DNA from 3 places in the Salipaludibacillus sp. CF4.18 genome. Region 1 is predicted to be linked to each of the others. Evidence: riboswitches for the same ligand, from Rfam matches in the RefSeq annotation. Region 1 holds a riboswitch; each other region holds the start of a gene.
What was found. A riboswitch is a leader RNA that binds a small molecule or an ion and turns the genes downstream of it on or off. The one in region 1 is predicted to bind cyclic di-GMP.

Region 1 (3,217 bases):
GTATGGAGAGAAAAAGGAGAATTATAGTGAAGAAGATAAAGATCTATGGCTGCAAAGATTGAATGGAATGGAAGAAATACTTTTATACGTGAAGATATCTGATAAAGATTGGTTTTTGAATCGTACTAGAAAGCCAAAAAGCCAAATGAGCGATTCAGCATATCGAACGTCTAAACATCGATTTAAAAAGGAAATGTTATCAAAAATAGGCGAGGATATCTTTGACAATATTAGCAATAGCACTTCTGCAGATGAAGTAAAACGCATAATAGAGTTGTTTAGAACGAGGTCTGGCTTTCGTAATATTAAGAGAGCGTTTCTAATGGACTTGTATAATGAGTCTATTTCAGAATGTGGTGATGCTGAATTAACTTCGGACCAGAAATTTGAAAGAATCATCAATGTAAGGGATAAAACTAACTCGAGCTATGGCAAGCGCGATAGTCTTAAACTCAATTTTATTGAAAGTTTTAGAGTTTTTGATGATCCATGCTTTTCATATACAAAACAAGCGGCAAATCTATTTGCTGATAGAGAATTTAACTTTGACGAACTATTTGTAGCAATCAAAATAGATTTAGACAGTTTCAATAAAAACCGATAGGAGGTGCCTTTAATAATGAAAATTTTAATGGAGCTAGAGAAAGCAGTTCATGAAACTCAAGAAAACTTAAAAATCGTGGTTGATGAAGAGGCAAGAGCCTTAGAACATCAAAAATTCAATGCATTAATGGAGATTGTCACTTACGTTAATTCATTAAGCTGGCTTAAGCAGAAAAATGCAAAGGAAAAACTACGATTTCTTCTAAAAACAAAATTCGATAAGGATAATGCAGCTGTCGAGTTCAATACGACTAAGAACGCAATAGAAGTCTCTCTTAGTCGTTCTCAAAAAATATTATCTAAGAGAATAGGTAATGATACGATTCGTCTAATATTAGCTGGAAAGGTAGACCAGGCAATGGCAAAGCTCAGGGAATCTACTAACCAAGGTGGACAAAATAATGAATTAATTCTAAATGGGGTATTTGAGTTTTTACCCAAATCAGAAAAGGGCGCATTCTTAATAGAAGAATGTGGGAGAGAATTGTACCTCCTCGGCAGATTGTCTCGTTTTAACATAAAGAAAAATATTGGATTAGTAAATCAGAAAAAATTAGCTCACGTCTTATATATCATGAGTAGGTCCGATGAAAGAACAGCTGATATCAAAGAAACGCTTACAAGTTTCTTGGAAGGAGATTTTGCAGACGTTGAAGGTTCTCAAATATCTGTCAAAGATCAAGTCGGTATGGTGTTCGAGACTCTAGAGGAGCAAAATCTATTTAGTTAAAAGTGAAGTTTACGCATAATCGAAAGTAAATCATATTCATTAATGTAGCTTGATTATGAAACTTACTGGCAGTATTATCCCTCATGCTATTCTCATCGCAAATTTAGGACAGATTGCGGTGGAGTAGTTACATATAATTTTATAAAGCAAAACCTTATGTCATATTTTGTTTGTTTATGTCAGTTTTTATGTTATATTATACAAAACAATACTTTTGGAATAAAATTATTGCACATATTGAAATGATAATAGCAAAGCTATGGAAACATAGTGACGCAAAGCTATAGGGGCTAAAGCAAAAGCAAAGTCAGCCAGTTACCGTTTCAGGACAACACATCCTGTGTCATTCGGGGTGTGCTTTTTTGTTTAAATATGGAAGAGGGGATGGTGCCCATGAGAAAGAGTACAAGGCAAAAATGGCAAAAAGAAATTATCTTTACTGGTCAAAATCGAATCTTAGAAATGCTTGCCAACAACATCCGGATTTCCCCTATACTTGAAGAATTGGTGATTATGTTAGAAGAACAGATATCTGGTTCGATAGGCTCTATCCTTCTTTTAAACAGGAAACAAGGTGTGCTAAACCACGGTGTTGGACCAAATCTTCCAAAGAAGTACATAAAGTTTATTGAAACTATTCAAGTGGGACCAAAAGAAGGCTCTTGTGGGACTGCTGCCTTTCGGAAAGAAACTGTCATTGTTTCGAGCATAAAAACTAGTCCTTTATGGGAGAACTATAAAATAGTAGCTTTAGAAAGTGGACTTAAAGCATGTTGGTCGCTTCCCATCTTCACGCCAAATAAGAAAATGGTGGGGACATTTGCCATTTACTTTTCAGCTAGGAGAAGTCCAGATTCAATGGATATGAAAAGGCTTGAGCCCTTCGTTCGTTTGGCCGGGATTGTTATTGATTATAAAAGCCCCGAGATAGAAGAAATCAGTCATGTAGATCCTGTGACGGGGTTACCTAATTCCACTCAACTTAAAAGCAACTTAAAAGATTTATTGTATCAATCTATGGAAAAGCAATCTTGTTTAGCTGTTGTGTTCTTAGATGTTGATCGTTTTAGTGTCATTAACAGTATCGGAGGCTATGAATTCGGAGATTTTGTATTGAAAGATATAGCCAAAAGAATATCTCACTGTTTAGGTGAAAATTGTACTATAGGTCGTTGGAATAGCGATAAATTCATTTGTGTCATTCCTTTTCAAACACAAAGAGACATACATACGTTTATTGACAAAGCATTGGATAGCTTAACTAGTCCATTTAAAGCAGAAAACCACGAATTTCTGGTCACACTCAGTATCGGTATAAGTTGTTACCCTGATGATGGTGTGTATGTTGATTCATTGGTGAAAAATGCTGAGATTGCTATGAAAAGGGCCAAAAGCAAAGGAGAAAGCTCAATTGTATTTTATAAGCCTTCTATTAACACGGATCTATCTAAACAACTAATTATAAAAAATGAACTTCGCCAGGCGGTTAAATTGAATGAATTTGTCTTATATTATCAGCCACAGGTTGATTTAATTAATAATGAAATTATTGGCTTGGAAGCTCTTATTAGGTGGGAGCATCAAACTTTGGGGACAATACCTCCAAATGACTTTATTAACATAGCAGAAGAAACAGGGTTAATCAATCCAATTGGAGAATGGGTTTTACGAAGAGCTTGTGAAGATGTGAGAGCGTTATCATCTCAAGGGTATCCGAGTTTTCGATTATCAGTTAACATCTCGGGTATTCAATTTCGTCAGCCAGATTTAGTAGAAAGTATTCGAGATATCATTACTGATACAGGGATAAACCCAACAAATTTAGTTCTAGAGGTAACGGAAAGTACGCTCGTAGATAATATAGATTTTACCGATCATCAATTA
Region 2 (3,217 bases), on a different contig from region 1:
TGTAGTTTCTGTTATGACGTTAATGGAAAGTTTCCTTTAATAAGGGAGGTATATTTTATTATTAAACTAACTTTGCGAGTATTTATCCCTATTAACACTATATTTAATTATTCTGAGCTAATGACATAATCATTTTAATCTTTAAATCGTTTTCATGACATCCTTGTTACTAAAGGTTATTTCAGTGTGTTTTGATTCAACTTCTAATTCGTCTAAAAAAAAGCCTTCCACTACCCATTTTATCCAGAACTCCATGTAAGAATCTACTATTTCACCGTTAGGAAGCGAAGCTTTTTGTTGTACAGAGCCTTCTTCACATTCAAAAGCATATTTTAATTCCAAACTATTATAATCGTACAATACGATAATATGATTTTTTGTCTTTTCGAAGTTTATATTAGATACATCAATAGGAGTACATTCTATATATTTTTTTGCAATCGAAAGAAATGCATGTTCAAATCTTTGAAAAAGCTTGTCATTATTGGTCAATATTTCTAAACGTACAGTATTGTTTCTGTTCAAAATTATCCTCTCCTTTTAAAATTCCTACCATTTAACCATAACATTAATATCAAAAATATGTTTAATTTCATTTCATAAACAGTTTTCTACGGAAGAAGCTTGTCATAACCACCTCTTCTCATTAGAAGTGGTCGGATGGATTTTGTTGTGAAAAATGTGGTTATGATGATTATTTTGAGACCAAGACCCGTAAGCATCGTCTTTTTGAATGCAAGTCATGCCGCTATCAATCGACGGTGACGGTAGGAACCGTCATGGAGAAGACTCGAACGGACTTAACCAAGTGGTTTCTGACCAACTATTTGATGGCTCATGACAAGAATGGCATATCGGCACATAAGCTCTCTGAAGAAATTTAAGTCACATGCTTCACAAAATTCGGCAAGCGATGAGAAAACGAGATGCAGATTATACACTAGCTGGTATTGTAGAACTGGACGACGCTTTCTTTGGTATCCTTTCTGAAGGGGGAACGTGGTCGAGCACAGAAAAGACCAAAGTGCTAGTAGGCACAAGGACATCCTCTTTATGTAAAAATGGAAGTTGTACCGAATATCAAAGGGAAAACCCTGATAGATTTTGCAGAGAAACGTATCTTACCAGGCTCTATCATAAGCAGTGATGTCTATCATTCGTATCGAGCTCTGGCATCGGTTGGCTACGAACACGAGTATCACGTCTGTCAGAAAATGTGTATGTGGTAGAATTTGTCACTTCTGAATCTAATGTCATAGGACTATATAGGTCATACTCTTTTAAATAAGATCCATATATCTTTATTGTATTCTAAAAATTGTCATATTATGATATAATTAATATTATTATGAGGCCTTTTGTATCAAGTCTTTAGTTTTATGAAAAATATTAAAGGCAAACATTTAGAAATGGGGGCACGCAAAACTAGAGGGGCTAAAACCATAAGGTCATGCCAGCCAGGTGCCGTTTGAGGAGGACACACCTATTCGGGTGTGTTCTTTATTTGTACCAAGAAAAGTGAGATATGAAGCTTATGACTATTTGTCCAACTGAAACACGGTGATTCGAAGCATTCTTCAATCCAAAGTGAGCTAAGCCCATATTCATTTAAAAATCTTGTTCGGAACCAAGCCCACAAGGTTGCAATTTGCAAATTTATTCTACTGGAGGTCGGGAATATGGAACTCATGATAGGTCAATATAATGTAATTCTTGTGATTTTTTCAATCATGATTGCTATTATTGCATCTTATTCGGCATTTGATCTTTGTTTACGAAGGGTTCACGACACTGGACATTTCCTTGATAAATGGTTACTTATGAGTGCCTTGTCTTTAGGGATAGGAGTTTGGTGTATGCATTTTACAGGAATGCTTGCCCATGAACCTATTAATCAACATAATTTAGACTCATTGTATGTGTGGGCGTCCTTAGTTATTGCTATTTTAGGGTCCTATATTTCATTAAAAATTTTCATTATAAAAAATAATGTCATACCTAGCAGTATATTGTTAAGTATGAGTCTTAGTACCATGCACTATATAGGGATGGGAGCTCTGCATGAAAATGTGGCATTGAGCTACAATTGGGGCGCTATTTCAGTTGGGGTGATTGGAATTTACATCTCATTGCGTAAGATAAGTTCAATAAAACAAAAAAACATCATTCCTTTTCATAAAAAATTAATGTGTGGGGTTCTAATGGGCTTTGCGGTATCTGTGATTCATTATTTGGCTATGCCAGCTTCTGCTATGCCAATTTCAGAACACAATATCAACGATAATACACATACTTTTATGATAGATAGTACGATGTTGGCAATTGGTGTTGGAATTGCAACATTGATAATACTACTTTTAGTATTATTTGGGTCTCGCATTGTAGAGAAGATGACCGCTCAATCATTAAAGTTACAAACCAATGAACAGTATTATCAGTCCCTATACTACCACAACCCTGATATAGTATTAACTTTTGATCTAGAAGGAAAACTTTTAAGTGTGAATAAAACAGTAAACCTTTATGGTTATTCAGAAGAAGAATTACTGCATCAATCTTTCGTTTCTTATATCGTTCGAGATCAATTAGAAAAGACAAATCAACACTTTGATTTAACAAAAAAAGGCGAACCAAAAATCTTTGAAACGGCTATTTATAGTAAAAAAGGGGAACGTATAGAACTTAATATGACTAGCGTACCCATTATTATAAATAAACAAATCGTTGGGGTGTATGGAATTCTCAAAGATATCACTGAACTTAAAAATACACAAGAGGCGTTAACAGAAGCTGAATCGAAATACCGTCATTTGGCAGAAGATTCTTTGGTGGGCATTTATACTATTCAAGACAAAATGATCACATATGTAAATCGTAAAGCAGTTGAAATGATAGGTTATAGAGTAGAAGAAATCATAGGTATGAATGTCTTAGATATAGTTTATCCTGAAGATCGGTTACTGGTAGCCAAAAAGATAAATAAACGTCTTCAAGGCAGCCTTTCGAGCGAACCTTATCAATATAGGCTTATAAAAAAAGATCAGACAATTATTCATATGGAAGCACATAGTTCTAAAACTTTTTTTCAAAATGAACCTGCGATAAATGAAACGCTAATTGATATAACTGCTCGGAAAAAGGCGGAGGAAACGATTGAATATTTGGCTTACCATGATCCTTTAACAGGGTTATTCAATCGATGTCATTTCCATAACTA
Region 3 (3,217 bases), on a different contig from region 1:
AAGCGTTTTGCTGGAATTGCCGGACAGACACATTTACCGACACGCATAAAAGTGGAAATCCTGCCTCTTGCCATCTTTTGTTTTGTTTACAAGCTGTTTCTAAAACCCATTCTCCAATGGCAACAATTTGTCCCGTTTCTTCTGCTATAGAGATAAACTCAACCGGTGATACTGATCCAAGTTCAGTACTATTCCACCGTAAGAGCGCTTCCATACCAATAATTTCTCTTGATTGTAGATTAATTTTAGGTTGATACACAAGATGGAATTCGTTATTTTCCATTGCTTTTCTTAATTCACTATCAATTTTCATCTTTCGTACCATTATCTCATTCAATTTCGAATTGTAAAAACGGAATTTATTCCTTCCATTTCCCTTTGCCAAGTACATGGCGGCATCTGCATTTTTAAGTAACGATTCCCGATCTTCCCCATGCTCCGGATATAAACTTATTCCAATACTTGCTGTAACTGTCATTTCATGACCAGCAACACTAAAAGATTTTGAAAACTCTTTTAATATTTTTCTAGCTACTTTAATACAATTTTCCTCTGTAGCATCTGATAGAATGATAACAAATTCATCTCCACCTATTCTGTAAATCTCTGCATCATTACCTGTTGAACATTGTAACCGTACCGAAGCTAATTTTAACAGTTGATCGCCTATTTGATGGCCAAGCGTGTCATTTACAAGTTTAAATTGATCTAAATCAATCAATAACAAAGCAACTGTGCTGTCAATTTGTTTTGCGTTTCCCATCTGAAGTCCTAAATCGTGATGAAAACTTGTCCGATTATTCAGACCGGTTAATGAATCATGAAACGCTAAATTTCTGTATTCACTCATCAGATTCTTATTTTTCTTAATAATCGAGAGGTGCCGAATAATAATCATAAAGAAAATTATACTTATACCAATACTTAAAGCATTAAGCTCCCATTGGTAGCTTTGGGCAACTAGTACAATGAGAATTACCGCACTTATATATGGAAAAATAGGCTCTTTCTCTTTTACATAACTTTTTGTTTGTATATTATTATACGCGTGTTCCTGCTCAAAAAAGCTGGCAAACCCCATCAACATGACAGCAAATACCCATAATGGTTCGATAAAACCTCCTATCTCATAAGTCCCATGAATGGATATAAATGTATAACCTGTGTCAGCAATAAGTCTCACGGAAAATGCAATAATTATAATTTGAATCAGCTTTTTTTCAATACTATGTCGAGCAAGGTAATAGAGATACATTACAACAAACGCAATACTTAAGTTAGATATTTGAAAACCAATATTAATGATTGTCATCAAAAAGGAATTACTTTGAATAACGATGAGTGGTTCAATGAAATAATGAATACTGATTACAGAAGCAATCAACATAAAAACAGTGATATTAAATAAATACGGGTTATTTGCACCAAAGCCATTAATTATCTTCGTTTTATAAATTAATGCTGCTAAATAGAATATATACGCTAAGAGCCAGAGTAACCATGAAATATCAGGATAAGTAGTGTCCCCTATGGTAATTATGCCTAAAGTCCAGATCAAATTTCCTGAAATGTTTAGAAAGACACCAAAAATTAACAACAGCCAGAAATATCTTTGCGTCGTTCTATTCTTACGATATGCCTGATAAAGCCAGATTAAACTCAAGGTTCCTCCAATAAATGGAATAGAACTCGCTCCAAGTGCACCCATCCATTCGTTTTCTTTAAATAGATAATTCCACACGTAAAATAATGTGATGATAATGGTAATAAGCAGAGCGCCTGACTGTTTTTTAGTCATCATAATAGTTCCTCACATTCTCTCAAATGTATTAGTTAGTATGTAAACATGTATACAAAAAAGCTACTCCCTTATGGAAATAACTTCGTTCGTTATTCCTTTGGGAACCCAGCAACCATAGTGATCTCCTTAGGCCTGTAGCTTTGCGTCCTCACTTTTCAATGAGTTTGCCGGTTCAAAGAAATATATTTAAATATACACAGTTATATTTTACCATACAAACTCTTAGTAGACTAGTTATATTTAACTATTCAAAGTTTCAAATTAAACATATATTATATATCTAAAGAATTACATACTCGGCTTACTATCCAGTATTTCCGTTAATCGCATGGAACCTCTCGATGAGGAAGATAAAGTAGTGACAGCATAAAAATATCAAATAATTAGTTTCATAGAAAAAACTGCCCCATAATTCTGGAGCAGTTTTTCTGTATTCTATAGCGATTTGTTGTTTTTAAAGGTCCGCTTAGAGCGGATTCAAGCCTCTCCGTTCAAAGTAAAACAACAATCTCTAAAAACCAATGATTTTATAATTCTTGTAAGAAAAACCCGTAGTGTCTTCTTTATAATAAATCGTTAGCTTTCACGGCGAAACTGATCAATGATTTCACGATGCTGCATCACTATAACTAGGATTGGTCCGTATCAATCCTTCCGAGCTGAATTACCTCTTAAGCACTTTCACTAAAGTTCTAGTAAGATCCTTCTATTATATAGCAATGACTAATAATGGAAAGATTTAATGAGCAATCATCTCGTGCGCAATCTCGTGGCCATCCATGTCTGATGGGTAATAAGTCGGCCAGTTGGTAACTTCTTCTAGCAGTTCTTCGCGGTTGTCTCCCCAATACAGGTGATAGTGGTCCGATTTTGTAGGGGAAATAATATGATCACTGAATTGAATATACTGCGGCATATACTCAGATTCGTCCATCCGTTCAAAGATGAACCTAACGCCTCTATTTCCTGCATCGTACGTAAGAATTTCATACCCATCATACGAATACTCACTGGAATATGCCTCTCCATCTTCATGAAAGGTAACCGTGTCATCCTCGAAAACAATCCGGTCGACATTTGTTTCATAACCGACCTCATAATATTCTTTATATTCCTCCTCAGTCATATCCTCATCTTGCTCGGCTTTATGCGAGAAAACGTCATTCAGTTCACCATCCAGTAAGTAGAGGTAGACAGATTGCCAATCCCCTTCCAAATCAGAGAGGGAGCGATCTTCCACCTGCTCATCTTCAAAATACCCGTTGTAAATTTGTTCCGTTTCCTCATCATGATCGTGATCGTGATTGTTCTCATGATTGTGGTTGTTATCATCGTCATGATCGTGATTATTTTCATGATTATGGCTGTTCGAATTTGTCTCTTCCTCCGTTTCGGTAGTTTCAACTGTCTCAGAGG

Region 2: it holds a riboswitch for cyclic di-GMP, as region 1 does, so the genes downstream of both, ACHABW_RS02800 (PAS domain S-box protein) here and ACHABW_RS07985 (sensor domain-containing phosphodiesterase) in region 1, are expected to answer to the same signal.
Region 3: it holds a riboswitch for cyclic di-GMP, as region 1 does, so the genes downstream of both, ACHABW_RS23955 (putative bifunctional diguanylate cyclase/phosphodiesterase) here and ACHABW_RS07985 (sensor domain-containing phosphodiesterase) in region 1, are expected to answer to the same signal.

The regions. Positions count from the first base shown of each region.
Region 1 is NZ_JBIMEV010000009.1:1,668-4,884, reverse strand. It holds gene ACHABW_RS07995 (hypothetical protein) at 1-604, shown strand, start outside; gene ACHABW_RS07990 (hypothetical protein) at 620-1,333, shown strand; cyclic di-GMP riboswitch class I at 1,574-1,656, shown strand; gene ACHABW_RS07985 (sensor domain-containing phosphodiesterase) at 1,727-3,217, shown strand, end outside.
Region 2 is NZ_JBIMEV010000002.1:177,803-181,019, forward strand. It holds gene ACHABW_RS02790 (hypothetical protein) at 142-525, opposite strand; gene ACHABW_RS02795 (transposase) at 1,062-1,229, shown strand; cyclic di-GMP riboswitch class I at 1,385-1,469, shown strand; gene ACHABW_RS02800 (PAS domain S-box protein) at 1,680-3,217, shown strand, end outside.
Region 3 is NZ_JBIMEV010000079.1:7,830-11,046, reverse strand. It holds gene ACHABW_RS23955 (putative bifunctional diguanylate cyclase/phosphodiesterase) at 1-1,801, opposite strand, end outside; cyclic di-GMP riboswitch class I at 1,898-1,980, opposite strand; gene ACHABW_RS23950 (ZinT/AdcA family metal-binding protein) at 2,541-3,217, opposite strand, start outside.